One region of the Arthrobacter sp. 01T425 genome, then DNA from elsewhere that is predicted to be linked to it. Evidence: riboswitches for the same ligand, from Rfam matches in the RefSeq annotation. Region 1 holds a riboswitch; the other holds the start of a gene.
The links. Region 1 has a riboswitch for glycine ahead of gcvP (aminomethyl-transferring glycine dehydrogenase). Riboswitches for the same ligand answer to the same signal wherever they lie in the genome.

Region 1 (14,160 bases):
CATGGGCCCCACGGTGTGTGAGCTGGATGGCCCTATTCCGATGGAAAAGAGGTCGAAGACTCCAACAGCCATTGTCGGTTCCTAACTAGGTCTTGCTGTGGCCCGGCAGAGGGTCCTGCCGGAAGGCGCTGCGGGCGCTGGTTGGCGGCCGCATGCCGGATGCACGACGCCGGGCGGCGGCTTGTGGCGGCAACCCGGCGTCGTGATCTGTACTGCTGTTAGTTCTGTACTGCTGCTACTTCAGTCTTACGTCGCCTGGGCGAGGTTTTCAACCGAGGGGTAGAGCGGGTGGGCGGCGGCGAGGGCCTGGACCCGGGAACGCAGACCGGACAGGTCCGCGCCGGCGTCGGCGGTCAGGGCCTCGGCGATGATGTCGGCAACCTCGGCGAAGGCCGCCTCGCCGAAGCCGCGGGTGGCCAGCGCCGGAGTGCCGATCCGCAGCCCGGAGGTGACCATCGGCGGGCGCGGATCGAACGGCACGGCGTTGCGGTTGACCGTGATGTCGATCGCCGCGAGGCGGTCCTCGGCTTCCTGCCCGTTGAGCTCACACTCGCGCAGGTCCACCAGGACCAGGTGCACGTCGGTGCCGCCGGAGATCACGTTGATCCCCTTGGCGGTGACGTCGTCCTGGACCAGGCGCTCGGCGAGGATCCGGGCGCCGGCCAGGACACGCTCCTGGCGCTCCCTGAACTCCTCGGACCCGGCGATCTTGAACGCCACGGCTTTGCCGGCGATGACGTGCTCCAGCGGCCCGCCCTGCTGCCCGGGGAACACCGCCGAGTTGATCTTCTTGGCGATCTCGGCGTCGTTGGACAGGATGATGCCGCCGCGCGGACCGGCAAGGGTCTTGTGCGTCGTGGAGGTGGTGACGTGCGCGTGCGGGACCGGGGACGGGTGCAGACCGGCCGCGACGAGGCCGGCGAAGTGCGCCATGTCCACCATCAGGTAAGCGCCCACCGAGTCGGCGATCCGGCGGAACTCGGCGAAGTCGAGCTGCCGGGCGTACGCGGACCAGCCGGCCACGATCAGCGCCGGCTTGTGCTCCAAGGCCAGGGCCTCGACCTCGGCCATGTCGATCCGGTGGTCCTCCTCACGGACCTGGTACGGGATCACGTTGTAGAGCCGGCCGGAGAAGTTGATCCGCATGCCATGCGTCAGGTGCCCGCCGTGCGCCAGGTTCAGGCCCATGATGGTGTCGCCCGGACGGATCAGGGCATGCATCACGGACGCGTTAGCCTGCGCGCCGGAATGCGGCTGCACGTTGGCGTATTCCGCACCGAACAGGGCCTTGACCCGGTCGATCGCGAGCTGCTCCACAACGTCAACGTGCTCGCAGCCACCGTAATAGCGCTTGCCCGGGTAGCCCTCGGCATACTTGTTCGTCAACACCGAACCCTGCGCCTGCATCACAGCCTTGGCGGTGTGGTTCTCCGAGGCGATCATCTCCAAACCGTCACGCTGCCGGGTGAGTTCGGCGTCGATCTTCGCGGCGATCTCCGGATCCAGCACGGACAAGTCCGCGTCCAAGCTCGGAGAAACGACCTGCTCGAAGGCCAGCGTCTGGGTGCCCGCGGCCGCCGATGCGCCGCTCACAGTTCGCCACCGTTCTTGGACGCGTACTCCTGCGCGGAGAGCAGCGGGCCGTCCGATTCGGCGGCCACCTTGAAGAGCCAGCCGGCACCGTACGGGTCGCTGTTGATCAGCGCGGGGTCATCGACGACGGCGGGGTTGATTTCGGTGACCTCGCCCGTGACCGGGGCGTAGAGGTCCGAGACCGACTTGGTCGACTCGACCTCGCCGCAGGTCTCCCCCGCAGTCACCGCGGAACCGACCTCGGGCAGGTCCACGTAGACGATGTCGCCCAGGGCATCCGTGGCGACGGCGGAGATGCCGATGGAAACAACGTTTCCGGCCTCGCGGGCAACCCACTCGTGCTCGTCGGAGTACTGCAGTTCAGGGGCAACTTTTGCCATGTGTTTTTCCTTTACGTTTGAAAAGTCGTGGGCCACAACAATTGGGGTGGGTTGGGTGGCGGATGAGGCAATTCCTCCGCGTGCTCGCTCGTCCCTCGCTTAGACGCACGCTTCCGGAATCCCCTCACCCGCCGCTATTCAGTTCAGTTTTTGGGGCCAGCCGTTTCCCCGGAAGAAACAGTGGCTTTTCGATATCTTCCAGAGCCGGGGTGCTCCGAGGCTTCAAGGGTGTCATCAAGCTCAACCCCCAATGATCGGGCTTGGGACAGTCCTACCCCGCGGCAGGCGCTACATCCCCCAGCACTTTTGCTTTCGAAGGCGCCGGTACCCGTCGGTCCTGTTGTGGTCGGTTTTCCACAAAGGTGAGCTTCTCGCGAGGGGCGGCTGGCCGCGGTTTTCGAAAGCGTGCGTCTAAGCGAGGAACGAGCGAGCACGCGTGAAAACTGGGGCCTGCCGTCCCCGGGGCCGGGTACTGCTGAGGCACCCGGTCCCGCTGAGGTACCCGTTCGGCTACTTTTGGCGCTTGTAGAAAGGCAGTGCGACAACTTCGAAGGGTTCGGCCTTGCCGCGGAGGTCGATGTCCAGTGCGGTGCCGGGCTCGGTGAATTCGACGTCGACATAGGCCATCGCGACCGGGTAGCCGAGGCTCGGGCTGGGCTGGCCGGAGGTGACTTCGCCGACGACGTTGCCGTCCTTGAGGACCGGGTAGTGGCCGCGGCCGGCCCGGCGCCCGAGGCCCTTGAGCCCGACGAGCTTGCGGCCCGTCGTGGCGCCGGCGCCGGTTTCCTTCTTGGCGGCCAAGGCGGCCTTGCCGATGAAGTCGCCTTCCTTGGACAGGGCGACGACGGGGCCCAGGCCGGCGGCGAACGGATCGCCCTCCAGGGAGAGCTCGTTGCCGTAAAGCGGCATGCCGGCCTCGAGACGGAGCGAATCGCGGGACGCGAGACCGGAGGGGGTCAGCTCGCCGTCCTCTGCGATGGCGACGAGCGCCTGCCAGAGGGCGGCGGCGGCGTCGTTCGCGACGAAGATCTCGAAACCGTCTTCACCGGTGTAGCCGGTGCGGGCCAGCAGGAGGTCCTGGCTGGCTCCAGCGAACATGAACGGGACGTCCACTGCGGCGTAGTACTTCAGGCCGGTGACGAGCTCGTGCTGCGCGGCGGGGACCAGGCGCAGCAGGATCTCCTGGGCCTTGGGTCCCTGCACGGCGATCAGCGAGATCTCGGCGGACGCGTCACGGACGGTGACGTCGAATCCGCCGTCCTTTCCGGAACCGGCGCGCTCGGCCAGGGCCGCGGCGACGACCTTCGCGTTGCCCGCATTGGGGACCACAAGGAATTTCTGGTCGCCGCGGCGGTAGGTGATGAGGTCGTCGATGATGCCGCCGTCCTCGTTGCAGATCAGCGAGTACTTGGCCTTGCCGATGGCCATCGCCGAGATCTTGCCGACCAGGGCGTAGTCCAGGAAGGCTGCGGCGTCCGGGCCGGTGACCCAGACTTCGCCCATGTGGGAGAGGTCGAACAGGCCCGCGGACTTGCGGACGGCGTGGTGCTCGGCTAGTTCCGAGCTGTACTTCAGCGGCATCTGCCAACCGCCGAAGTCCGTGAAGGAGGCGCCGAGCTTCTTGTGCTCTTCGTAAAGTGCCGTGTAATTCTCATTCATCGGTGGCTGTCCCTAGCTGTCAGAGTCGGAGTTGGCGGAGTCGTCGGAGTGGACTGCTGTGTCTTCTTCGAAGGCCTCGAGGGGAGGGCACGAGCAGATCAGGTTGCGGTCCCCGGCTGCGCCGTCGATGCGGCCGACGGGCGGGAAGTACTTGTCCTGCTTGAGCGTGTGGACCGGGAAGACGGCCTGCTCGCGCGGGTACTCGCGGGTCCAGTCGGTGCTGATCACGGCAGAGGCGGTGTGCGGGGCGTTGCGCAGCGGGCTGTGCTCCACGGTGAAATCGCCGTTGGCCACCTGGTCGATCTCGGCGCGGATGGCGACCATGGCCGTGATGAAGCGGTCGATCTCGCCCAGGTCCTCGGATTCGGTGGGCTCCACCATCAGGGTGCCGGCCACCGGGAACGCCAGGGTGGGGGCGTGGAAGCCGTAGTCGATGAGGCGCTTGGCCACGTCCTCGGCGGTCACGCCGGTCTTGGCCGTGAGTTCGCGCAGGTCCAGGATGCACTCGTGGGCCACCAGGCCGCCTTCGCCGGTGTAGAGCACCGGGAAGGAGTCGTTGAGGCGGGCCGCGATGTAGTTCGCCGCGAGCAGCGCGGACTTGGTCGCCTCGGTGAGGCCGCGGCCGCCCATCAGCTTCACGTAGGCCCAGGAGATCGGCAGCACGCCGGCCGAGCCGTAGCGGGAGGCGGAGATCGGGGTGCCGTCGGCGCCATTGGCGGGATCAGCCGCGTTGCCCGGCATGAACGGTGCCAGGTGCGCCTTGGCCGCGACCGGGCCGACGCCCGGTCCGCCGCCGCCGTGCGGGATGCAGAAGGTCTTGTGCAGGTTCAGATGCGAGACGTCGCCGCCGAACATGCCGGGCTGGGCCAGCCCGACCAGGGCGTTGAGGTTGGCGCCGTCAATGTAGACCTGGCCGCCGGCGGCGTGGACCGCGTCGCAGACCTCGCGGACATCGGCGTCGTACACCCCGTGCGTGGACGGGTAGGTGATCATGATGCAGGACAGCGCGTCCTTGTGCAGCTCGATCTTCGCGGTCAGGTCCGCGTGGTCGATCGTGCCGTCCGAAGCCGTGGCCACCACCACGACCTTCATGCCGGCCAACACGGCCGAGGCCGCGTTCGTGCCGTGCGCGGAGGCCGGGATCAGGCAGATGTTGCGCTGGGCATCACCGCGGGAGAGGTGGTAGCCGCGGATCGCCAGCAGCCCGGCGAGCTCCCCCTGGGAACCGGCGTTGGGCTGGATGGAGACCTGGTCGTAGCCGGTGATCTCGGTCAGCTGGCCTTCGAGGTCCTCGATCAGTTCACGCCAGCCGGCGGTCTGGGATTCCGGGGCGAACGGGTGGATGGACGCGAACTCCGGCCAGGAGATGGCCTCCATCTCGGCGGTGGCGTTCAGCTTCATGGTGCACGACCCCAGCGGGATCATGGTCCGGTCCAGGGCCAGGTCGCGGTCCGAGAGACGGCGGATGTAGCGCAGCAGCTGGGTTTCGGAACGGTGGGTGTTGAACACCGGGTGCTGCAGGTAGTCGGAGGTGCGCTCGACGGCGGGGTCCAGGCCGAACGCAGTGTCCGTGCCTGCAGCCGCGGCAGTCACGGACGCGCCGAACGCGGCAATGACGTCGGCGACGACGGCCACCGTCGTGGCCTCGTCGGCGGAGATGCCGACGGTGTCGGCGTCGATGGCGCGCAGGTTGACGCCCTTGGCGTCGGCTGCCGCGATGATCTCAGCTGCCCGGCCCGGCACGGAGACGGTGATGGTGTCGAAGAAAGAGGTGTGCAGCACGTCCAGGCCGGCGGCCTTCAGGGAGGCGGCGATGGTCTTCGCGTGGACGTGGACCGACTGGGCGATTGCCTTCAGCCCGTCCGGGCCGTGGTAGACGGCGTAGAAGGAAGCCACGATGGCCAGCAGGGCCTGGGCGGTGCAGATGTTGGAGGTGGCTTTCTCGCGGCGGATATGCTGCTCGCGGGTCTGCAGGGCCAGGCGGTAGGCGGGAACGCCGGCGTTGTCCTTGGAGACACCCACGAGGCGGCCGGGCATGGAGCGCTCGAGCCCCTTCTGGACGGCCATGTAGGCAGCGTGCGGTCCGCCGAAGAACAGCGGCACGCCGAAGCGCTGGGCGGATCCGACGGCGATGTCAGCGCCCTGCTCGCCCGGGGACGTGATCAGGGTCAGGGAGAGGAGATCTGCCGCGACGGTGACGAGGGCGCCGCGTTCCTTGGCGTCGGCGATCACGGCGGTGTGGTCGAACACGCGGCCGGAGACGCCCGGCTGCTGCAGGACGACGCCGTTGATGACGCCGTCGGGCAGGCCCTTGGAGAGGTCGGCGACCTCGACCTCGAAGCCGAGGGCCTCGGCGCGGCCCTTGACGATCGCGATGGTCTGGGGCAGGCAGTCGGCGTCGAGGACGGTCTTGCCGTCGTGCGCCGTCTTGTTCTTATTCGCGCGGCGCATCATCAGCACGGCCTCGGCCACGGCGGTGGCTTCATCCAGCAGGGAGGCGTTGGCGATCGGCAGGCCGACCAGGTCCTGGACCATGGTCTGGAAGTTCAGCAGCGCCTCCAGCCGGCCCTGCGAGATCTCCGGCTGGTAGGGCGTGTACGCGGTGTACCAGGCCGGGGCTTCGAGGATGTTGCGGCGGATCACCGGCGGGGTGAGCGTGTCGTAGTAGCCCTGCCCGATCATCTGCACGGCGGTCTTGTTCTTCGACGCCAGCTTGCGCAGCTCGGCGAGGACTTCGACCTCGCTCAGGGCCGCGGCGAGCGCGAGGTCGGCGTCCTGGCGGATGTCCTTCGGAACGGCGGTGTCCACCAGGGCGTCGACGGTGTCGTAGCCGACAGCCTTCAGCATGGCGTCGACGTCGGCCTGGCGGCGCGCGCCGATATGCCGGTCAACGAAGGACGTGGAGGCTGGGGTAACAGTCACAAGGAACTCCATAACTCAGGCGGCGCAGGGTACGCCACATTGATTCGGGTTCCTCCCCGCTCTGTATTGGACCTGAGAGTTTCCGCGCAGCCCGCGTTTCAGGGCTCCGCTTGCACCGTCGGTGAGCACAGCATGTCCGGGACACGCCTGCTACTTTCCAGAGATGCCTTGCCGCGGCGGTACATGGGCCTGAGAGATTCCTGGGGAGGGTTTGCTCCTACGGCGCCTGCTTGTACCTACTTGCAGGACTCTCCCGCCGCAGATCAAAGGCGTATTTAATTAGGTGTTCAATCGGGGGTGACTACAGTCACAACTCTCATTGTCCTATGCCGGGCGCGCGTCCGCAAACTCCCTCCCGGCGGCGGACCCAGGTTACGGGCCACGAGCCACCCGGCGGCGAATCCGGCGGCGCGAATTCGCCGGAAACGCCCGGAGTCGCCGCAACTTTCCGGCGTACTCGAACGCTTCCGGCGAATTCGGCGGGGAGTAAGGGGGTCGGCGGGGAGTAAGGGGGTCGGCGGGGAGTAAGGGGGTCGGCGGGGAGTAGGGGGTCGGAGGGGGTGGGTGTGGGCTTCAGCCGCGCAGGCGCTCGACGGCGGCCAGGAGGCTCTGGACGTCCGCCTCGACTTCCGGCGGCGGCCCGCCGGGACCCCGCGCCAGCATGGCGTTGAAGTACAGCCCGTCCCCCATGCACAGGACGGCCTTCGCCATGGCGGGCCCGACGTCGGCCGCCAGCAGTTCCAGCCAGCTCGCCTGGCCGGCGGCGAAGCGGCGGAGGGTTTCCCCGTGCGCCACCTCGGCGAGCCGCGTGGCCGCCACGAAGACCCGGTCCATGGGCGTGTCCGCCCACACCGAGGACTTGATGAAGTACGCCGCCGCCCCTTCCGGGGCTGCCGCCATGGCCGCAACATCGGCAGCCAGGAGCCGGTCCAGCCGTTCCAGCAGGACCGCGATCATGGCCTCTTTCGTCGGAAAATGGTAGAGCAGGCCGCCCTTGGAGACGCCGGCCCGGCGCGCGACGGCGTCCAGCGTCGCGGCGCGTTCACCGACTTCGATGAGCAGGGATTCGAAGGCATCGAGGACGGCCTCGCGGGCGACGGGTTTCCTGGGCATGCCTCCCATCATGCCTGTCCGCGCGCGCATTTCTTAACTGTACCGTCCAGACGGTATAGTTATCCTTATGAGCATTTCATCGATCACCGTAGCCACCAGCACTCCTGCGGCCACCGGGCCCCGGGCACCGTGGCGTGACTGGGTGGCGCTGGCCCTGCTGATGTTCCCCGTCCTGCTCGTGGCCGTGGACAACACCGCGCTCACGTTCGCCCTGCCGGCCATCGCCAGCAGCCTGACCGCCTCCGGCGTCGAACTGCTCTGGATCGTCGACGCCTACCCCCTGGTCCTGGCCGGACTCCTGGTCGCGATGGGTTCCCTGGGCGACAGGATCGGCCGGCGCCGGCTGCTGTTCGTGGGCAGCGCAGGCTTTGCCGCGGTGTCCGCCGTGACGGCGTTCGCGCCGAGTGCGGAATGGCTGATCGCCGGCCGCGCCGGGCTTGGCCTGTTCGGCGCCATGCTGATGCCATCCACGCTGTCGCTGATCCGGAACATCTTTCCGCAGCCCAACCGGCGCAGGCTGGCGGTGGCGATCTGGGCCGCCGGCTTCTCCGGCGGCGCCGCCCTCGGCCCGATTGTCGGCGGCTGGCTGGTGGAACACTTCTGGTGGGGCGCCGTCCTGCTGGTCGCGGTGCCGATCATCCTGCCGCTGCTGCTGCTCGGGCCGGCCCTGATCCCGGAATCCCGCGATCCGAAGCCGGGCCGGGTGGACGTGCCCAGCATTGCCCTGTCCCTGCTGGTCATGGTGCCGGTGGTCTACGGGATCAAAGCCCTTGCCACCCACGGGCCGGCTCCCGAGGCCTTCGCGAGCATCGGAACCGGCCTGCTCATGGGCTATGTGTTCATCCGGCGGCAACGCGCGCTTGCCCGTATCCACAGGACAGACCACAGCACCGCGCCGATGCTCGACGTCAGCCTGTTTGGCAACCGGATCTTCAGTACGGCCATTGTGGCCAACGTCCTGGCACTGTTCTCCTTCAACGGCTTCATTCTCTTCCTGGCCCAGCACCTGCAGCTGCTGGAGGGCCAGTCCCCCTCGGCCTCCGGCGTCGCCATGGTCCCGGCCCTCATCGCCACGGTTGTAGCGGGGCTGCTCGTGGTCCCGCTGGTGCGCAAGGTGCGGCCCGGCTTTGTGGTGGCCGGCGGCCTGCTGCTGAGCGCGGCGGGCTATTTCGTGGTGGCATTCGGCGACCACAGCCAGGGCCCGTCGCTGCTCCTTGCCGCCCTGCTGGTGCTCTGCCTGGGGGTGGGGGCCGCGGAGACGATCTCCAATGACCTGATCCTGGGCGCGGCGCCCGCCGATAAGGCAGGGGCAGCCGCCGCTATCTCCGAGACCGGCTACGAAGTGGGGTCCCTGCTGGGTACGGCGATTCTCGGCTCAATCCTGACGGCCTCCTACCAGGGCAACCTCCGGCTTCCCGCGGGCGTGTCCGAACTCGCCCCGGCGGCGGCCACCCGCCAGGCCGGTGAAACCCTGGCCGGCGCTGTGGATCTGGCCCGGATGCTTCCGGCGCCCCTGGCCGAGGCGGTGACGGCGGCCGCGCGCACCGCCTTCGACTCGGGCGTGCACGTCACGGCGTCCATTGCACTGGTCCTGATGTCCGGGGCCTGCGTCCTGGCCGCCGTCGTCCTGCGGTCGGTGCCGAAGGCCCAATAGGGCTCAGCGGCCGCCGTCAGCGTCAAGCCGTCGTCAGCACCAAGGGGTTCCAGCCCTTAAACAGCAGCGTCCGGCGCCGGGAGGATACCCGGTGCCGGACGCTGCTGTTTTTTTTGGGGGGGGTGTGGGAGCCGGTCCCTACTTGCTGTCCGGGGTGGTCACGCTGGCAGTGGCCCGCATGGTCTCGGCATTCACCATCCAGGCGTACTGCTCAAACTTGGCGATGAACTCGTGCAGCAGATCCGCGGTGGTGGGATCTTCCTCGTCCACTTCGTCATGGACCTTGCGCATGGTGCCGACGGCCGCCTCAAGCGCGGCGACAATCCGCTCGATGGCGTCCTTCGTGTTGATCAGGCCCTTCGGGAACTCGGCCAGTGCGGTGGACTTGGAAACCGTGGAGCTTCGGCCGTCCGGGAGGGCGTGGAGGGCACGCATGCGCTCGGCAAGGTCATCCGCGAATCCCCGGGCGGCGTCGATGATTTCATCCAGCTGGAGGTGAAGGTCCCTGAAGTTGGTCCCGACGATGTTCCAGTGTGCCTGCTTGCCCTGAACGTGGAGTTCGATCAGGTCCACCAGTACTGCCTGCAGGTTGGTCGTCAATGTTGGTGATGCTTTCATGAATCCTCCTCGATAGAACCGGTGCCGTGCGGGCCGCGCATGCCATTGCTGGCACCCCGGCCGATGCTTCCGACGCTACCGCAGCGCGGCGCCGGGCCGCGATGCTTCTGGGAGGAATTTCTCGGTCAGCTTACTAAGTCGGCTTACTAACCGTTTTGGGGGCGGCTTAGACGGCCTCGTTGAGGATGGGCCCACGCGGGAACACGGCCCGTGTGATGCCGCCGGAGGTGGATTCGGACAGCTGGGTGAGGTAGTCGTTGCGCCGCCTCGGGGTAATCCTGGACTGGGGCTGGAACGGCTGCTCGGGGTCGTCGGCGTAGTGGGCGCTCAGGCCGTCGCGCATGAGCCGGATGGCTTCCGAACGCTGCTGGGACACCGCTGCGTGCGTGGATCCGAGTTCCGCGGCCAGGTCTTTGACCGTGCGGTCTCCGAAATAGATCTCCTCCACCACGTAGCGCATCCGTTCCGGAAGGGATTTCACGGCGGCCCGAAGGTACTGGAGCCGTTCGTCCGCGAGCACGGAGTGTTCCGGGGTGAGGGTTTCGGCGGCCAGGGTGTCCACCACGGCCTCGTCGAGGGGCGTCAATGTGCGCGAGGCATCCGCGAGCGCGGCCTCCACAACGCTCTGCTGGACGCCCAGGGCAGAGGCGATCTCGTCCACTGTGGGGGTGCGGCCCAGGGCGGACGCCAGGGTTTCCTGCACGGACATGGTTTCCTTGATCCGGCGGCGGGCGGATCGGGTGGCCCAGTCGCTGGCCCGCATCTCGTCTGCGAAGGCGCCAAGGATACGCCGGCGCGCGAAAGCGCCGAACGGCACCCCGAGGCCTGGATCGAACGAATCGGCCGAGGTAATCAGGGCAATAGCGCCGGCTGACGCCAAGTCATCGCGAGAAAGGTGTGACGCCTTCGAGCACAAATCTGAGACGAGATACCCCACCAGCGGAAGGTGCTGCGTGACCATCTCGTTGCGTTCCACGCGATTCAATACTGTGTCCCCCCATGAGACCGGATCCGAAGGGTCCTCGACCCTTAAAACGCCGAGAGCCGCACCCAAAACCGACCGGTGCTCCCCCCATTGGAGTCAGCGTTCGCAAGTAGGGCGCAGCACCCATGGAGGAAACCTATCACCTGTTCCAAGATCTGCGTGTACCCTCAGGGAAAAGCTGTGCGAAAAATGCGGTGACCGCCCCGAAGCTGTGATTCACGGGGCGGAAAGAGAATGGGGCACATGAGCGCAAGTGATCTCTCCGCGGCACTGTGGCAGGAGCGGCGGCAGCTGGAGCTACTCCTCTTCAGGCTGGAAACGCAGCGCCTGCACGTCGTGGCCGGGAATCTGGAATGGCTGAGCTTCATGGCCTCCGAGATTGAAACCGTGCTGGACCGCCTGCGCTTCGAAGCCCTGGCCCGGAGCGTCGAGTCCGCTGCCGTGGCGGCCCAATGGGGCCTGCCGGCACAGACCACGCTCGTCGAACTGATTGCGGCCGCGCCCGCCGGGCCATGGCCCGAGATCCTGCGCGAGCATCTGGACGCCCTGCACGCACTCCTGGCCCGGCTGGGCGAGGCTTCCAGCGTGAATGAGGACGCGCTGCGGAGCCTCCCGATGCCGGGACGCGCCGGCCCGGCGGGTACGGCCGGGCTTCTGGACCAGCTGACCATGGGAGGAAACCTGGAGCGGTCCCTCGCCGTGCTCCGGCGTTCAGCCCAGCCGCTCCTGGCCCAGTATCTCGGCGGGGACCATGTCTGATCCGGTGCGGGTCCTCAGCCGTCGGCGGGAGTGGCGCGCGGCGGCATGAGCCCGCGCAGCGCTTCCTCGGCGTCCGGGCCCGCTTCCGCCGCCGCGAGGTTCGCCGCTGCGATGGCTTCGATGACTTCCCGGCGCTGGATCGGCACACCGCGGGGCGCCTCAATGCCTATCCGAACACCGTCGCCGCGGCCTTCCAGAACAGTGATGACGATGCCGTCGCCGATCATGATCTGTTCGCCCGGCTTGCGTGTAAGTACCAGCATCCTCTCAATCTACCCTTCAGTCCGGGGAGCATCGTACGATTCCCGCCGGTTCTGCCATGTCGGTTCGGGCCCGGCGGGGCGCCCGTCGATCCAGCCCACGGGCAGTCCCAGGCCATTGACGCTTTCAGGCGACCCGGTCTCCGAGGCGCCGACCACCGCTACCGCGGTCACGTTGAGCTGGGCGGACAGCACGCCGACCCAGCGCGCCGTGTCCTCGTGCTTGCGTCCGGCATCGACCACAACCCAGACCTGGTCGGCGGAGAGCGCCGCCACGGACGGCACCCGGGCCAGGGCGTTGCGGGCTTTGCCCAGTCCGAACGCCACCAGGACGGTGCGCTCCGTCACCACGGCATGGGCGCGCGCGGCCGTGGCACTTTGGCGTCCGTCGACGTGCAGGTGGCCATAGGCGGAGAGCTCACCGGCGGTGCGCACATCGGCACCTCCGGAGGCCATGGACATGGCCAGGGCGGTATCCATCGCGTCCTCCCCCAGCCCGATCAGGAGCACGAGATCGCCGACGCCGGTCAGCGGAGCCGGAGCCGGGGCACCCGCAGCGTTGCCCGGCGCGACGGCGGCCGGGTGCGCGGGGCTCCCGACGGCGGCCGGTTGCGCGACGGCGGCCGGGTGCGCGGGGCTCCCGACGGCTGCGGCGGGGTGCGCGGGGCTCCCGGCGGCGGCGGGCGCTGCGGCGGGCGGATCTGTGGGGGTCCGGAGCCCGGTGCCGAGCTGTTCCAGCAGTTCGGCGAAGTCCCGCGATTCGGTGGACACACCGGCAGGAGCGGGCCGGTGCAGGCTCAGCTCGGCGGCGTCCGCCTCCTCCAGGAGTGCGGCGATGGCGGCGCCCTGCAGGTGATGGGTCGGGGCGGCGGGCCGTGCCGACCCTCCGGCCGGGCCCGCCTGCGCTGCGGCCCGGGCCGCCGGCGGGGCCGGTGCTGCCGCCACGGCTCCGGCGTCGTACTTCCCGGCGGGGGTCCCGGCGCCCGGAACAGTGCCCGCGGTAGCCGCCCCGGCGGCGGTCTCCCCGGCGGGACCACCAGTCGCCGGGCCGGAATCGGCCCCGGCCAGGATGTCGGCGTCAGGCACTACCTCGCCGGTGACGACCTCGTGTTTGGACTGGAGCTCGATCATGGCCTCGTAGCGGTCCTGGGCGAAGAGGCCGGCGATTCCGGGGCTGCTGACGCGTTCGGCGGACACGATCCGGGCCGCCGAACCGTACAGCTGTTCTGCCTTGCGGCGGATTTCCTCGAGCGAGGCTCCCTTAAGCCGATAGCGGTTCGGCATGGCGCACCACTCCTACTGTTTCGATCCGGACGTTGGCGGAGGTCACCTCGCGGTAGGACAACACGGGCACCGATCCCGGCTGCGCCCCGACGAGGCGGTAGATGGCGGGCCGGAGCGCGGGTGCACAGACAAGCACGACCTGGCGGTTGGCGGCGGCCGCGGCGTCGACGGCCGACCGCACCGAGCGCAGCACGGCGTCGAGCCGTTCCTGCCCCATGACGATCTGGCTGCCGCCCTCCGCGGGCCGCATGTCCTCGAGCATGTGTTGTTCCAGGACGGGGTCGATCATGATGACGTTGAGCACCTCGCCGTCCATGAACTTGGCCGTGAGGGCGGGGCCCAGGGCCTGCCGGGCGGCTTCCACAAGCGATTCCGGATCCGTGGAAATCTTGGCACGGAGCGTGAGGGCCTCATAGATCCGGGCGAGGTCGTTGATGGGCACCTGCTCATCCAGCAGGCCCTGGAGGACGCGCTGCAGCTCGGCGAGGGAGAGCAGGGCCGGGGTCAGTTCGTCGACGGCGGAGGGGCTCTGCTTGCGCACGCCCTCGGTCAGCACCCGGACGTCCTCGCGGGACAGCAGCCGGGCAGCGTTCGCCGCGACGATCGAGGACAGGTGGGTGACCAGGACGGAGACCCGGTCGATCACTGTGGCACCTGTCATTTCGGCGTTGTGGCGCATCTCCCCCGGAATCCATTTCCCGGCGAGCCCAAATACGGGTTCGATCATCGCCGGGCCCGGGAGCGAGTCCAGGTTCTCGCCCAGGGCGAGCATCTGGCCGCTGGGGGCCGTGCCGCGGCCGGCTTCCACGCCGGCAATCCGGATGGCGTAGGTCGACGGCGGCAGGTCCACACTGTCCCGGGTGCGCACCGGCGGGATGACCAGGCCCAGTTCCATGGCGATCTTGTGCCGCAGGGACCGGACCCGGGCCAGGA
Region 2 (16,352 bases), on a different contig from region 1:
TGCACCTCGGCGTCCTGGGTGTCCGTGTAGAGGTCCAGGTGCAGGCGCGGCGGGATCTGGACGGCCGCGGGGACCCGGTCCAGGGAGATGCAGGTGCCCACGCCGCCCGGCGGCTGGAGGATCACGAAGTCGCCGTCGGGCTCGTACCGCGGCTCGTAGCCCAGGGCTGCCTGCCAGAAACTCATCTGGCGTTCGAGGTTGTCCACCCGGATGACGATTGAGCCAATGCGCAGCATCCGCATCAAGCTACACCCGGGCCGCAGGCCCGGCAAGCAGTCCAGCCCGGCAAGCAGGCCGGCCGGGCAAGCAAACCGCGCATCTGAGCATCGCCGCAGGCCCGCCCCCGATTCGCCCTCAGAGGAACCCGGCCCACTCCCGGGTTCGGGACGTAAACTGACCCTCACATCGTTCTGTGTGAGACAGTCTGTGACGCGTGAAGTGGAGACCGGATGCTCTGGAAACTGCTCGTCGAATACCTGAGGCCGCAGCGGCGGCTGCTGCTCGCCGTCGTCGTCTTCCAGCTGGCGGCGTCCATTGCATCCCTCTACCTGCCCACCCTGAACGCGGACATCATCGATCAGGGCGTGGCGAACGGCGACACCGAGTACATCCTGCGCATCGGCGGGCTCATGCTGGCGGTTACCCTGCTGCAGGTCATCTGCACCGTCGTGGCCGTGTACTTCGGGGCGAAGGCCGCGATGGCACTGGGCCGGGACGTCCGGGGCGCCATCTTCAGCCGGGTCGCCGCGTTCTCCGAGCAGGAAGTCACCCGGTTCGGCCCGCCCAGCCTCATCACCCGCTCCACCAACGACGTCCAGCAGGTCCAGCAGCTGGTCCTGATGTCCGCCACACTCATGGTCACGGCGCCCATGCTCTGCATCGGCGGGGTGATCATGGCCATCCGGCAGGACCTGCAGCTGTCCTGGCTGATCGCCGTCAGCGTCCCCGTGCTGCTGGCCGCGGTGGGTTCGATCATTTTCCGGATGGTGCCGCTGTTCCGGGTCATGCAGGCCCGGATCGACACCGTCAACCGGGTGCTGCGCGAACAGCTCACCGGCATCCGCGTGGTGCGGGCCTTCGTCCGGGAGGACGTGGAGACGGCCCGCTTTGCCCGCGCCAACGAGGACGTCACGGACACTGCGCTGCGCGCCGGCCGGCTCATGGCGCTCGCGTTCCCCACCGTGATGCTGGTGCTCAACGTCTCCAGCACGGCCGTGATCTGGTTCGGTGCGTTCCGGATCGAGGACGGCTCCATGCAGGTGGGCACCATGATCGCGTTCCTGAGCTACCTGATGCAGATCCTGATGTCGGTCATGATGGCCACGTTCATGGCGATCATGATCCCGCGCGCCGCCGTGTCCGGGGACCGGATCGGCGAGGTCCTCGGGACCGAATCCAGCGTCCGGCCGCCGCTGCGTCCCGTCTCGCGCGCGGCCGGGCGGGCAGCCCGTGGCGAGCTGGAGATGCGCGACGTCGGATTCGCCTACCCGGGCGCCGAGCAGCCGGTGCTGTCGGACGTGAACTTCACCGCCCGGGCGGGGCAGACGACGGCGATCATCGGCAGCACCGGCTCCGGCAAGACCACCCTGGTGAACCTGATGCCGCGGCTGTTCGACGCGACCTCCGGTTCGGTGCGGATTGACGGCGTGGACGTCCGCGAGCTCCACCCGGACCTGCTGTGGGGGCACATCGGCCTGGTCCCGCAAAAGCCCTACCTCTTCTCCGGCACGGTGCGCAGCAACCTGCTCTACGGCAAACCCGACGCCACCGAGGACGAGCTCTGGCGGGCCCTGAGGATTGCGCAGGCGCAGGACTTTGTGGAGGAGCTGGAGGGCGGACTGGATGCACCGATCTCGCAGGGCGGCACCAACGTCTCCGGCGGCCAGCGGCAGCGGCTCGCGATCGCCCGGGCACTGGTGAAACAGCCCGAGCTCTACATCTTTGACGACTCCTTCTCCTCGCTGGACACCGCTACGGACGCCCGGCTGCGGCAGGCACTCAAGCAGCACACCGCCGGGGCCACCATGGTGATCATCGCCCAGCGGGTCTCCAGCATTGTGGACGCGGACCAGATCCTGGTGCTCGAGCGTGGCAGGATCGTCGCGCAGGGCACGCACGAGGAACTGCTGGAGGCGTCGGAAACGTACCAGGAGATTGTGAACTCCCAGCTCGCAGCGGAGGAGGCAGCATGAGCCGCACCGACAAGGCGCCGACGCCGGCCCCCGCCACCGCTCCTGCTGCCGGGGCTCCCGGGGCACCCGCGGCCCCCGGGGCTCCCGCGGCGCAAACCCCCATGCGGATTCCCCGTCCGGCGGGCGGACCCGGCCGCGGCGGCCCGTTTGCCGGGATGAACATCCCGGCGGAGAAGGCCATGAACTTCGGCCCGTCCGCCCGGCGGCTGCTGGGGGAGCTGCGGCCCGAACGGCTGTGGCTGGTGCTGGTCCTGATGCTCGCCGTCGTCGGCGTGACGTTCTCGGTGATCGGGCCCCGGCTGCTGGGCGAGGGCACCAACCTGATCTTCGCCGGCGTCGTGTCCAAGCAGCTGCCGGCCGGGGAGACCCAGGCCCAGGTGATCGCCCAGATGCGCGCCGCCGGGCAGAACCAGCAGGCGGACATGCTCAGCGCCATGACGCTGACGCCCGGCACCGGAATCGACTTCACCGCGCTGGCCACCGTGCTGCTGTGGGCGCTGGTCCTGTACGTGCTGGCGTCGGTGTTCGGCTGGATGCAGGCCTACATCCTCAACGGCGTGGTCCAGCGCACCATGTACCGGCTGCGCGAGCGGATCGAGGCGAAGATCAATAAGCTGCCGCTGCGCTACTTCGATTCCGTGCAGCGCGGCGAGCTGCTCAGCCGGGTGACCAACGACGTCGACAACATCTCCCAAAGCCTGCAGCAGTCCATCAGCCAGGCCGTGACCTCGGTGCTGACCGTGGCCGGGGTGCTGGTGATGATGGTCATCCTCTCGCCCACGCTGGCGCTGATTGCGCTGGTGACCATTCCGCTGACCCTGGTGACGACGGCGGTGATCGCCAAGCGCTCCCAGAAGCTGTTCGTGGCGCAGTGGCGGCACACCGGCGAGCTGAACGGGCAGATCGAGGAGACCTACACCGGGCACGCGCTGGTGAAGGTCTTCGGCCGGCAGCGCGAGGTGGAGGAACGGTTCCGGCAGAAGAACGTGGAGCTGTACCAGGCCAGCTTCGGCGCGCAGTTCATTTCCGGGCTGATCATGCCGGCCATGACGTTCATCGGGAACCTGGTCTACGTGGGGATCGCCGTGGTGGGCGGGCTGCAGGTGGCCTCCGGCGCGATGCAGCTGGGCGATGTGCAGGCGTTCATCCAGTACTCCCGGCAGTTCACCCAGCCGCTGGCGCAGCTGGGGTCCATGGCGAACCTGCTGCAGTCCGGTGTGGCGTCGGCCGAGCGGGTGTTTGAGCTGCTGGACACCGAGGAACAGGGCCCGGATCCTGTCCCGGCTGCGGCGCCCAACGGGGGCCGGGGCCGGCTCGTGTTCGAGGACGTGTCGTTTGCCTACTCGCCGGACAAGCCGCTGATCACGGATCTGAGTCTCGTGGCCGAGCCGGGCCAGACGGTGGCCATTGTGGGCCCCACGGGCGCGGGCAAGACCACCCTGGTGAACCTGATGATGCGCTTCTATGAGCTCGACGCCGGGCGGATCACGCTCGACGGCGTGGACGTCACCGCGATGACGCGCGACGGGCTGCGCTCGCGGATGGGCATGGTCCTGCAGGACACCTGGCTGTTCGGCGGGACCATCCGGGACAACATCGCCTACGGCCGGCCCGGTGCTTCGGAAGCCGAGATCCTGGAGGCCGCACGGGCGACGTACGTGGACCGTTTCGTCCGGTCCCTGCCGGAGGGCTACGACACCGTGCTCGACGACGAGGGCGGCAACGTCTCCGCCGGCGAGAAACAGCTGCTCACCATCGCCCGGGCGTTCCTGGCCCGTCCGTCCGTGCTGATCCTGGACGAGGCGACTTCTTCCGTGGATACGCGGACCGAGGTGCTGGTGCAGAAGGCGATGAGTGCTTTGCGGTCCGACCGGACCTCGTTTGTCATTGCCCACCGGCTGTCCACAATCCGCGACGCCGACCTCATCCTGGTGATGGAGGCCGGCCAGATCGTCGAGCAGGGGACGCACGCTTCATTGTTGGCTGCGGGCGGGGCGTACGCCGCGCTGTACGCGGCGCAGTTCGCGGCTCCTGTTGCGGAGGTCTAGGGAAAACAACAATTCGTCTGTCGGCCTCAAGACGGAGACAATTAGCATCTTGCGTAAATCAACTTTACGTAATATCCGCTATCAGCAGTCTCGGCTGGTGGGGAGTGGCGTTCCAGACCGCCCGTTAGGGCGGTCAACGGGCTACGTCGTCATCGAGCTCAAGACCGGAAAGTTCCAGCCGGGTCCACCGGCAAGCTCAACTTTGGCGACGCCCTTAACGGCAGTCGTTGACGCGCTAGGCCAATTGTCCAGACAGCATCTGGACAATTGATGGTCGGCAGTTCAGGTGACCGGCGGCGCTACTCGTCCGGCTTTACGTAGTTCTTCCGACTGTTTCTTATCTGGGTCAGAAACGCCGGGGGTTGAGATCGGGCTGGCCTGGTCAGCACGACTAGCATTGGACCATCAGAAGAACAATGTGGATCACGGCGGACGTTGAGCTGCCCATGGAGTTGATCGAAGCACACGCTGCTGGCAATTTGGTGCTATTCGTTGGGGCCGGCGCATCCAGAAATCCTCCTTCCGGTCTGCCGCTGTTCGAGCAGTTGGCTGAGCAAGTTGGAGTCATGGCTCGCCGACCCTATCCCGGTGACGGTGTTGCCATAGACCGCTTCCTGGGAGAGCTACTCGACGGGTTCGACGTCCACAAGCACGTTAAGAGGCTAATCAGCAGACCCGACTCGATCCCAAACGAGAGCCACAGGGCTCTCGTTCACCTTGCTGCCGCTGCGGGAACGACGCGAATCATCACCACAAACTTCGATGATCATCTGCAGACCGCTGCAGACGATGCCGAAAAGGCTCTCGGCGACATCTACTTTTCTCCCGCACTCCCAGTAGGTCGGGACTTCGAGGGGCTGGTCCACCTGCATGGCTCAATCAGTCGGCCGGAACTGGAGCTCATCCTCACGGACCACGACTTCGGGAGAGCCTATCTGACAGACGCCTGGGCCACGCGATTCCTGCGCGAAGTTTTCGACCACTTCGTTGTTCTGTTTGTTGGTTTCAGCCACAACGACCCCATCATGAACTACCTCGGGATGGGGCTCCCTTCCTCAACCCGACGCTTCATCCTGACAGACCAAGCCGAGGATCCCCGCTGGAAGAGGCTAGGAATCACACCGGTCGCCTACCCCAGCGACGACAACCACGCAGCAGCCGCGCGCGCCATAGATGAATGGGCCAAGCGCGCGTTGATGGGACGTTTGGACCATGGTGCCCGTATCCGGGACATCGTCCAGGGTGGGCCGCCCAAGAACCCCGTCGAGACAGACTATTTGTCCCACATGCTCGAAGACCCAGACGGTGCACGCGTATTCGCGGAATCCGCATCTGATGCGAGCTGGCTACCATGGCTGGAAACCCATGAGGCTTTCTCCTCAATCTTCAAGACCAATCCGACAGCCGCGCCTGATAGCGCACTCGGTGAGGCGAGCACCGTGCTGGCGCAATGGTTCTGCGACAAATACATCGGCGACGTCGCGCGCCAAGCCACTGCTCTCAACCTCATACAGCGCACCGGCCAACAACTCAGTCCGCAACTGGCCGCCGCCTTGCCTTGGGCGATCCGCACGCTGGCGTCGAAAGACCCCGTAGCCGCACGACGATGGACGGTTCTGCTGACAACATCCATCGCAGAGTACAGCGCACCACTTTCCCTTGAGCGCTACATGTGGGCCAATAATTCAGGTGCTGAAAAGCCCGATCTGCTTCTACTGCGTTTGGGTCTTCGCCCCTATTTGAATCTGCGACCGGACTACTGGGGCGCCGCCTTCAGCAACGAATCTGGAGTCGAGTACATCCCGACGGCCGAAGTCTCTTGGTCCATAAACGAATATGCAGCAAACGAATACTGGCAGAGACTCAAGAAATGGGATGTAGCTCTCGACCACCGGCTCTGCTCATTGCTCGAGAATGCGCTCCTCACCGCGCACGAGCTACTCGACGCCTGGTCCTCGCAGGGTGGCGGAGGGTCGCTGTCCATCCGGCGTTCCGCAATCGAACCGCATCCGCAAGACAAGTTCAGGGAAGTCATCGATGTTCTCATCGATGGACTGCGCGACTGCGGCCAGGAACTCATCGCCTCGGATCCGGGCATCGTCGACCGCTGGCGGGGCAAGGAGTACCCGCTCTTTCGTAGACTGGCCGTGCACACCCTGGGCTTCGCTCCGTTGTTCGACTCATCGGCAAGAATCCAATGGCTGCTCGAGCACGACCTGATCTTCGACTACCACACAAAGCACGAGACATACGCGGTGCTGGCGGCCTCGGTCCAGGACGCGAGCCCCGCCGTGAAGTCTGCGCTGCTTCGAAGAATTAGGCTGGGACCCGGGCTCGATGACGAGGTCGATAAAAGGCACACGCAGTACATGAAGTACAACATTCTGACGTGGCTTACGATGGCCGACACAAAGTGGGCCGGTGCCGCCACAGCTCTTGATGAATTGCAGCAGGCAAACCGCGATTTTGCGCCCCGCCCTCATCCCGATTTCGACCATTGGTCCGAGTCCGGTGTCTGGGGCGGGACCCCGCCGGCATCCGCTGAGGAGTTCGCTCGGATGATCCGTGATGAAGGGGTGGACCACGCTGTGACGTGGCTCCTCAACCAGGACTACTCCGAGCGGGACTTCGACCAACCTACGTGGGACGATGCGCTCGGCCTGCTCCGCTCTATCGCCGAATCAGTGCCTTCCGTTGCTCTCGAGCTCTGGACCTCCTCAGCTCTTATTAGGGACGACCGCGTCCAAACCATGCGTGGCGCCTTGACTGACGGCTGGTCTAAGGCGGACCTCAGCGATGTCGCGCTGGAGGTCGTTGAAGTTGTCGCCAGCATCGCATCGGACAGAGATGCGGCCCGACAGGTCTCAGACTTCCTCCTCGCACAAGTCGATATACAGGCCGACAACGCATCGTCACAGATCACCGCCCGGCTTCGGGAAATTGCACAGCGCCTCTGGGAAGCGCACAGTGCATCCTTCACTCACAACGAGGAATTCAGTTCAGTGAGCCTCTCGCTGAACTCGTGGCCTGGGAGAGTTTCCACCTATTGGGTCAGGGAAATTGGGCGGCGTTGGAGATCCGATCCTGACCACTGGGCAGGCTTGAGTGACCACGAGCGCAATGCATTGCTACCGATGTTGCAAGGATCCGGCCAGGCGCTAGACGCTACACGTCCTGCCTTGGCGGGGGAGGTCTTCTTCTTGTTTGCAGCAGACCCCGATTTCACCGTGGCGAATGTCTTCCCGTTGTTCTCCAACCCGGGACTCGAAAGGGAATCATGGGAGGCCTACCTTTACCATCCCCGGTGGAACAACAAGTTCCTTGAGCGGGGCTTTCTCGGCCTCATCGTTCAGGCTCAATCGCGGCTCGAAGAGCTTCCCGGCAACACTCTGTCTGCGCAGTACTGGGGGCTGTTAGCGTCTGTTCTGACATACTCCGACATCACTTCTGAAATGCGCGTCGAAATCCTTGACCAGCTGGTGCTTGAGCAGAGCGGGCGGCACGTTGCTCAATTCGTTGATCACCTCTTCGTCCTGCTCGAAGGTCAGGACACCAACGAAGCAGCCCAGTGGTGGGACGCTTGGATGGGTTCCTACGTCCAGAGGCGCTTCGATGGTCAGCCAAGGAGGCCGGATCCTGAGGAACTTGAGGCGTGGGCGGACCTCGTACCTCTCCTGGGTGATCGCGTTCCGGACGGCGTCAAAATTGTCTTGTCGCAAGGGGTTGGGTTCCGTTCAATATTCCGGTGGGACAGAGTAGACGGCCCCACCGTCCTCGCACATGCCCGGCCGTTGGCGCAATACCTGATCCACAGACTTCAGAACTCGGCCCAACTCAGCCACACAACCCAAGACGACGTATCAAAAGCAGCCCATGTCCTGATGGAACATCTGGATTCAAACATGCGGGAACGGTTGGTCGAAGCAGCAGCCCACCACGGAGTGTTCCTCAAACAGGGGGAACGGTAGAGCCCTTGCTGGCACAAGAGTGACTTCATCCGCCGGTCTATTGTCCAGACATGCTGACAACACGACATAACGTCCAATATCGGCCGTTGTGGGGTGTCTTGCCGGCCTGCGCGGGTCCGCCGCCGGCGCCGCCTACACCGCGTCCAAGCAGGCCGTCGTCGGCGTGACCAGGAACGCGGCCGTGATGTACGGCCCAGGGGCCTGTGCTTCAACGCCGTGGCCCCCGGCCCCACCATCACCAACATCATGGCCACCTGGGGATCCCAGCTGGCGGCCGAACGCCTCGGCCCGCTGATGCAGGCCACCGTCCCACGCCCGCCACCGCCGCCCAGCTCGCCGCGTCCATCACCTTCCTGCTCAGCGACGACGGCACCAACATCAACGGCGCCATCCTCGCATCCGACGGCGGCTGGTCGGCGCTCTAAAGCACCTCACCAAAGCGCAAGCGGGCGACGGCGGGAAGTCCCGCCGTCGCCCGCTGGACGGGGATCAAATCCGTCATTGCACCATCGGATCCGCTGGTGCCATCACGTCCACACATCGCGGGTGAGCCCGGATTGTTACGTGGACGGGAAGGGGTGCCCGTCCGGTCGCCGGCGAGCGGCAATGGATTTGGCACCCAGCCCCGCCAACGCGATGACCAGAGCCAGCAAGACTCTGGGAGCGGCTCCGCCCGCGGGCCCAAGTGTTGCCGCCAAGATTTGCCGACTCATTAACAGCATCTCCTGCAGGTCGCCAGCCAGTACACGCGTTCCCAGGACGTAGTTGACCGAGATGAACAGGGCGGGAACCAGCCACAACAGGGCAAGATTCACGGCCCACACTGCGGTCCGCCGCGCAGGACGAAGGCCGCACCATGCCAGGGCGCAACCTACGAGGATGGCGGGAATCCAGTGAGCGATTGTCGGCACTGCGACGGGGACGTTGAGGTGCCCAACGAAGCCGACAACCCACTCCACCGTCCACGAAGCGAACGGCACCGCGATGAGTCCGGCGCCCAATGCCGCCAGGCTCCGTGACCTTGAACAGAGCAGCAGGTGCGCCACGAGGGCCGCCGCGAGGGAGGCGGTCACGCCCGCGAGCAGCCCGGCGAAGTAGAGGCTCGCCGTTGTTCCGCCCGCCAAGCCTCCGTCGAGCACTGTGAAGGACTGGACGGCCGCCGTGAACTGAACCACAAGAACACCGGCTGCCGCGCACCACGTCACCAGTCGCCGTCGGGCGGGAGACCAGATGCGCACCGCGAGTCCGGCCGCCGCACCTCCCACGGTGAGGAGGGCCACGATGGTGGTGAGTTCGTACTGGCTTAGCGGCAGTAACGACACGGGCATCTGGTCCGGAGCGACCTCTGCGCCCCACAAGTTCTGCAACGGGAACTGTGCGCCGGTCACCAGCCAGGGGCCCAAGCCGAGCAATCCTGCCAGGATCCCGATCAGCCACGCCCAAGCGGCATCCCCGGCGGGGGCCCGGCTTGGTGGTCTGCTGGGGGCTGCCTGTTCCATCGCTCGATCCGGAAGGCTCACGGAGGCTCCTTGCGTAGAGCGCTCTGGAGGGACGCGCACGAAAAGTAAAGTATCCGTCCAGAATAATGCACCGAATGGATTAACCCCCTGGTCCGGTCCACGCGGTGGATGACGACCTCTGGGACCGCGTGTTCCGGATCAACGTCACGGCCCTCATGCGCCTCGCCCACGCAAGCAGACGACGGCGAAGAGCTCCCGCCGTCGTCCGCGGGAACAGCGACTCAATTGAAATAAATTTTGCATCCTGCCCGGGAACCGGATAAATTGTGAGCTGTGTCACCGACCAGTGGCACAGCTTATGATCTGCGGCGGGAGAGTCCTGCCGGTACGTTCAGCAGGCGCCGTAGGAGCAAATCCTCCCCAGGAATCTCTCAGGCCCACGTACCGCCGCGGCAAGGCAACTCTGGAAAGCAGTCCGGGCAACCGGGCTCACCGACGGTGCAAGTGGCGCGCTGCTATCAGCAGGGCAAAACGGAAACTCTCAGGTCCAATACAGAGCGGGGAGGAACCCGAATCATCGTGGCGTCTTGATGCCACCTGAATTATGGAGTTCCTCTCATGACGGTTCAATCGTCCCCGTCCACCTTCGCAGACCGCCACATCGGCGCCCGCCGCCAGGCCGACATCGACACCATGCTCAAGGCCGTCGGCTACGACAGCGCTGATGGCCTCGTTGACAACGCGGTCCCCGATTCCATCCGCCAGGAAAAGCCCCTCACCCTGGACAGCGCCCTCAGCGAAGTCCAGGTGCTGGCCGAACTGCGCAAGCTCGCCTCCAAGAACAAGACGGCCGTGCAGATGATCGGCCAGGGCTACTACGACACCGTCACCCCGCCGGTGATCCGCCGCAACATCCTCGAAGCCCCCGCCTGGTACACCGCCTACACCCCGTACCAGCCGGAAATCTCCCAGGGACGCCTCGAGGCGCTGCTGAACTTCCAGACCATGGTCCAGGACCTCACCGCGCTCCCGGTCGCCAATGCGTCCCTCCTGGACGAGGCCACCGCGGTTGCCGAGGCCGTGCTTCTCATGCGCCGCGCCAACAAAAACAAGTCCGCTGCCGGGGCCAAGACCGTCCTCGACGCCGACTGCCTCCCGCAGACCATTGCCATCGTCAAGGGCCGCGCCGAAGCGCTGGGCTTCGAGGTGCAGGTCGCTGACCTCTCCGCCGGTCTGCCCGACGGCGACATCAACGGTCTCGTCCTCCAGCAGCCGGGCGTCTCCGGCCGGGTGTGGGACCAGTCCGGCGTGATCGCCGAGGCCAAAGAACGCGGCGCACTGGTCACCGTGGCGGCGGATCTGCTTGCCCTGACCCTGATCACCCCTCCGGGCGAACAGGGGGCGGACATCGCCGTCGGCTCCACCCAGCGCCTGGGCGTGCCGCTGTTCTTCGGCGGCCCGCACGCCGCCTACATGGCGGTGCGCGAGGGCATGGAACGCACGCTCCCCGGCCGCATCGTCGGCGTCTCCAAAGACAACGCCGGCGTCCCGGCCTACCGCCTGGCCCTGCAGACCCGCGAGCAGCACATCCGCCGAGAGAAGGCCACGTCCAACATCTGCACCGCCCAGGCACTGCTGGCCATCGTGTCCTCGTTCTACGCCGTCTACCACGGCCCCGACGGGCTGAAGGCGATCGCCCAGACCGTCCACAACAACACCCGCGCCCTCGCCGCCACGCTGAAGATCGCCGGCCGGGAACTGGCGAGCGAGTCCTTCTTCGACACCCTCACGGTCCGCGTCCCCGGCAAGGCCGCCAAGGTCATCGCCGCCGCCGAGGCCCGTGGCATCAACCTGCGGCTCATCGACGCGGACACAGTTGGCGTGTCCGTCGATGAAACCACGACGCCGGAGGTCCTCTCCGCGGTGGTCGTCGCCTTTGGCGCCGGCCCGGTGGTGGAGGCCAAGGGCTTCGAGCTGCCCGGGAGGGTGCTGCGCACCTCCGAATTCCTGCAGCATCCGGTCTTCAACACGCACCGCTCCGAAACCCAGCTGCTGCGCTACATCCGCAAGCTCTCGGACCGCGACCTCGCCCTGGACCGCACCATGATCCCGCTGGGCTCCTGCACCATGAAGCTGAACGCCACGGCCGAGATGGAAGCGATCTCCTGGCCGGAGTTCGCCTCCATCCACCCTTTCGCGCCGGACTCCCAGACCGAGGGCTGGCGGGAACTCATCAGCGGCCTCGAAGCTGACCTCGCCGAAATCACGGGCTATGACCAGGTCTCGATCCAGCCGAACGCCGGTTCCCAGGGCGAGCTCGCCGGGCTGCTGGCGATCCGCGGCTACCACCACTCCCGCGGGGAGGCCCAGCGCAACGTCTGCCTGATCCCGGCCTCCGCGCACGGCACGAACGCCGCCTCCGCCGTGCTGGCCGGCATGAAGGTGGTCGTCGTGGCCACAGCCTCGGACGGCACGATCGACCACGCGGACCTTCAGGCAAAAATCGAGGCCAACAAGGACGCCCTGTCCTGCATCATGATCACCTACCCGTCGACGCACGGGGTCTACGACGCCGACGTCCGCGAGGTCTGCGACGCGGTCCACGCCGCCGGCGGCCAGGTCTACGTCGACGGCGCCAACCTCAACGCCCTCGTCGGGCTGGCCCAGCCGGGCAAGTTTGGCGGTGACGTCTCGCACCTGAACCTGCACAAGACGTTCTGCATCCCGCACGGCGGCGGCGGACCGGGCGTCGGCCCGGTCGCGGCCAAGGCCCACCTGGCGCCGTTCATGCCAGGGGACGCGAACAAGGTCGAACCGGGAAAGGGAGTTGCCATCTCCGCTTCGCGTTACGGATCCGCCGGTGTGCTGCCGATCTCCTGGGCGTACGTGAAGTTGATGGGCGGCCAGGGCCTCACCGAGGCCACCAAGTCCGCGCTGCTCGCGGCGAACTACATCGCATCCCGGCTGGATGAGCACTTCCCGGTTCTCTACACGGGGGAGAGCGGCCTGGTGGCGCACGAGTGCATCCTGGATTTGCGGGAACTGACCGCCAGGACCGGCGTCACCGCCGAGGACGTGGCCAAGCGCCTCATCGACTTCGGCTTCCACGCCCCCACGCTGTCCTTCCCCGTGGCGGGCACCCTCATGGTGGAGCCCACCGAGTCCGAGGACCTTGCGGAGATCGATCGCTTCATCGAGGCGATGATCACCATCCGCCAGGAGATCGACCAGGTCTCCAACGGCGATTTCACGGTGGAGAACTCCCCGCTGCGCAACGCACCCCACACGGCAGCCGCCGTCGTCAGCACCGACTGGACCCGCGAGTACCCGCGTGAGCAGGCCGCATTCCCCGTCCACACACTCAGGCAGGACAAGTACTTCCCGCCGGTCGGGCGCATCGACGGCGCCGCCGGGGACCGCAACCTGGTCTGCTCCTGCCCGCCGCTTTCCGAATTCGAGAACTAAGGATTTCCTGATGAGTGAGAACTACACCGCTCTCTACGAGCAGCACAAAAAAGCCGGCGCCTCCTTCACGGACTTCGGCGGCTGGCAGATGCCGCTGAAGTACGAATCGGAACTCGCCGAGCACCACGCTGTCCGCAACGCCGCGGGCCTGTTCGACCTCTCCCACATGGGCGAAGTCTGGGTCACCGGCCCGGACGCCGCGGCGTTCCTCGACTACGCCCTGGCCGGGAAGCTGTCGGCCGTGGCCGTCGGCAAGGCGAAGTACTCGCTGATCTGCCAGGAAGACGGCGGCATCATCGATGACCTCATCTCCTACCGCCGCGGTGAGGACAAGTACCTGGTGGTCCCCAACGCAGGCAACGCCAAGGTCGTGGCCGCGGCACTGGCCGAAAGGGCCGGTTCTGCCCAAGAAGGCGGGTTCGACGTGACGGTGGAAGACGTTTCCGCCGAGATCTCGCTGATCGCCGTCCAGGGCCCGAACGCCGAAGCCATCCTGCTGACGCTGGTCCCGGCCGAGCAGCATGTCCTGGTCACCGAGCTGAAGTACTACGCTGCGGTTGAGGTTCAGATCAACGGACAAGATCTGCTCCTCGCCCGCACCGGTTACACCGGCGAGGACGGCTTCGAGATCTACATCTCGAACGAGGATGCGGCAGGTCTCTGGGAAGCACTGCTGGAAACCGGTGCCAGCCACGGGCTCATCCCGGCCGGCCTGGCCTGCCGTGACTCGCTGCGTTTGGAAGCCGGCATGCCGCTCTATGGCAACGAACTCTCCCGCGAAGGCAACCCATACGCAGCAGGCCTGGGCCCGGTCGTCTCGCTCGCCAAGGAGTCGGACTTCGTCGGCAAGGCCGCCCTGAGCGAGCTCAAGGCAGCCGGCGCAGGCTCCACGACCGGCCGCAAACTCGTCGGGCTCAAGGGCCTCGGACGCCGTGCCGCCCGCAGCCACTACCCGGTCCTCAAGGACGGCAACGTCGTCGGCGAAGTGACCTCCGGACAGCCCAGCCCCACCCTCGGCTACCCGGTCGCGATGGCCTACGTCGACATCGAACACGCCGCACCGGGCACAGCCCTGGACATTGACCTCCGCGGCAAGACGGAGCCTTTCGAAGTCGTCGCACTGCCGTTCTACAAGCGCCAAAAGTAGCCGGCCGCCGCTGGCTGAGCCTGCCGAAACCACATACGAACTTAAGGATTGAGATAAATGAGCAAAGTTGTAGCCGAACTGAAGTACTCCGCTGAACACGAGTGGGTTGCTGCCGACGGATCTGGCCCTGCAGGAATTGGGATTTCGGCCGTGGCCGCCGACGCCCTGGGCGACATCGTCTACGTGGACCTGCCCGAGGTCGGTTCCGCGGTGACCGCGGGGGAGACCTGCGGCGAGGTCGAGTCGACCAAGTCCGTCTCGGACCTCTACGCGCCGGTCACGGGCGAGGTGGTGGAGATCAATGACGCCGTCGTTTCCGATCCGGCGCTGATCAACAGCGATCCGTACGGGGCCGGCTGGCTGTTCAAGGTCGCCGTGACCGAAGAAGGCCCACTGATGTCGGCTGAAGAGTACGCGTCCAAGAACGGCGGCGAGCTGTGAGCGCCGCGACGGGTACCGTCGCGTTTGAGCAGGTCGTCTCCGCGAGCCTGGACGCGGAGGTGTCCGCGCTGGATCCGGAGATCGCCGCGAAGATCGACGCCGAGCTGTCCCGGCAGCGGGACGGGCTGGAAATGATCGCCTCGGAGAACCACACCGCCAAGGCTGTGATGCAGGCGCAGGGTTCGGTGCTGACCAACAAGTATGCCGAGGGCTACCCGGGCAAGCGCTACTACGGCGGCTGCGAGCACGTTGATGTGATCGAACAGCTCGCGATCGACCGGGTCAAGGCCCTGTTCGGTGCCGGGTACGCGAACGTGCAGCCGCATTCCGGCGCGCAGGCCAACGCCTCCGTGATGCATGCCCTGATCCGTCCGGGCGACACCATCATGGGCCTGAACCTGGCGCACGGCGGGCACCTGACGCACGGCATGCGGATCAACTTCTCCGGCCGGCTCTACAACGTGATCCCGTACCAGGTCCGTGAGGAGGACCACCGGATCGACATGGCCGAGGTCGAGGCCCTGGCCCTGGAGCACAAGCCGGCGCTGATCGTCGCCGGCTGGTCCGCGTACGCCCGGCAGCTGGACTTCGCCGAGTTCCGCCGGATCGCCGACTCCGTGGGCGCTTACCTGATGGTGGACATGGCGCACTTCGCCGGGCTGGTCGCGGCCGGGCTGCACCCGTCCCCGGTCCCGCACGCGCATGTCACCACCTCCACGACGCACAAGACCCTGGCCGGTCCGCGCGGCGGCATCATCCTGTCCAACGACGCCGAGATCGCCAAGAAGATCAACTCCGCGGTGTTCCCCGGCCAGCAGGGCGGGCCGCTGGAGCACGTCATCGCCGGCAAGGCCGTGGCGTTCAAGATCGCCGCGTCCGAGGAGTTCAGGGAGCGCCAGGAACGCGTCCTGGCCGGCGCCCGGATCCTTGCCGAGCGGCTGGTCCAGGACGACGTGACCGCCAAGGGGATCAACGTGATCTCCGGCGGCACCGACGTGCACCTGGTCCTGGTGGACCTGCGCAACTGCGTGCTGAACGGGCAGGAAGCCGAGGACCGGCTCGCGGCGATCGACATCACCGTCAACCGCAACGTCGTGCCGTTCGATCCGCGCCCGCCGATGGTCACCTCCGGGCTGCGGATCGGCACCCCGGCGCTGGCCACCCGCGGTTTTGGCGAGGCGGCCTTTACCGAGGTTGCCGACATCATCGCCGAGGCCCTGACCGCCGACGCCGGCGCGGACCTGTCCGGTCTGCGCACCCGGGTGGAGGCCCTCGCCGCCGCCCACCCGCTCTACCCCTCGGTTGCTAACCTCGCCTAGCGCTCAATGGGCGCATCATCGCACCGGTCCAGGGTCATTGGGGGGCCGGGACCGGTGCGGTGAGCCCCGCCTCTAGTCATTGACCATCATTCTCTTTCTCCGCGGAAGGTACGCATCATGGCAGTTGGAGTCTTCGACCTCTTTTCCATCGGAATAGGGCCATCCAGTTCCCACACCGTTGGCCCCATGCGGGCCGCCGCCGTGTTTGCTGAAGAACTCAAGTCCCTCGGCAAGCTGGCCGAGGCGGCGTCGCTGAGGGTGGACCTCTACGGCTCCCTCGCCGCGACCGGCCACGGCCACGGCACCATGACC

Region 2: another riboswitch for glycine. It lies ahead of gcvP (aminomethyl-transferring glycine dehydrogenase); the one in region 1 lies ahead of gcvP (aminomethyl-transferring glycine dehydrogenase).

Annotation. Positions count from the first base shown of each region.
Region 1 is NZ_JBFTPY010000019.1:66,928-81,087, reverse strand. It holds partial or broken gene AC1DNG_RS18385 (L-serine ammonia-lyase) at 1-72, opposite strand, end outside; gene glyA (serine hydroxymethyltransferase) at 247-1,593, opposite strand; gene gcvH (glycine cleavage system protein GcvH) at 1,590-1,973, opposite strand; gene gcvT (glycine cleavage system aminomethyltransferase GcvT) at 2,484-3,632, opposite strand; gene gcvP (aminomethyl-transferring glycine dehydrogenase) at 3,645-6,566, opposite strand; glycine riboswitch at 6,606-6,720, opposite strand; glycine riboswitch at 6,722-6,820, opposite strand; gene AC1DNG_RS18360 (TetR/AcrR family transcriptional regulator) at 7,128-7,667, opposite strand; gene AC1DNG_RS18355 (MFS transporter) at 7,735-9,321, shown strand; gene AC1DNG_RS18350 (Dps family protein) at 9,460-9,939, opposite strand; gene AC1DNG_RS18345 (sigma-70 family RNA polymerase sigma factor) at 10,106-10,924, opposite strand; gene flgN (flagellar export chaperone FlgN) at 11,168-11,683, shown strand; gene AC1DNG_RS18335 (carbon storage regulator) at 11,698-11,946, opposite strand; gene AC1DNG_RS18330 (hypothetical protein) at 11,956-13,227, opposite strand; gene AC1DNG_RS18325 (flagellar biosynthesis protein FlhA) at 13,205-14,160, opposite strand, start outside.
Region 2 is NZ_JBFTPY010000028.1:22,851-39,202, forward strand. It holds gene AC1DNG_RS20645 (VOC family protein) at 1-236, opposite strand, end outside; gene AC1DNG_RS20650 (ABC transporter ATP-binding protein) at 450-2,192, shown strand; gene AC1DNG_RS20655 (ABC transporter ATP-binding protein) at 2,189-4,240, shown strand; gene AC1DNG_RS20660 (SIR2 family protein) at 4,687-8,208, shown strand; partial or broken gene AC1DNG_RS20665 (SDR family oxidoreductase) at 8,309-8,633, shown strand; gene AC1DNG_RS20670 (hypothetical protein) at 8,769-9,728, opposite strand; glycine riboswitch at 10,028-10,125, shown strand; glycine riboswitch at 10,127-10,234, shown strand; gene gcvP (aminomethyl-transferring glycine dehydrogenase) at 10,287-13,133, shown strand; gene gcvT (glycine cleavage system aminomethyltransferase GcvT) at 13,144-14,280, shown strand; gene gcvH (glycine cleavage system protein GcvH) at 14,338-14,721, shown strand; gene glyA (serine hydroxymethyltransferase) at 14,718-16,040, shown strand; partial or broken gene AC1DNG_RS20695 (L-serine ammonia-lyase) at 16,158-16,352, shown strand, end outside.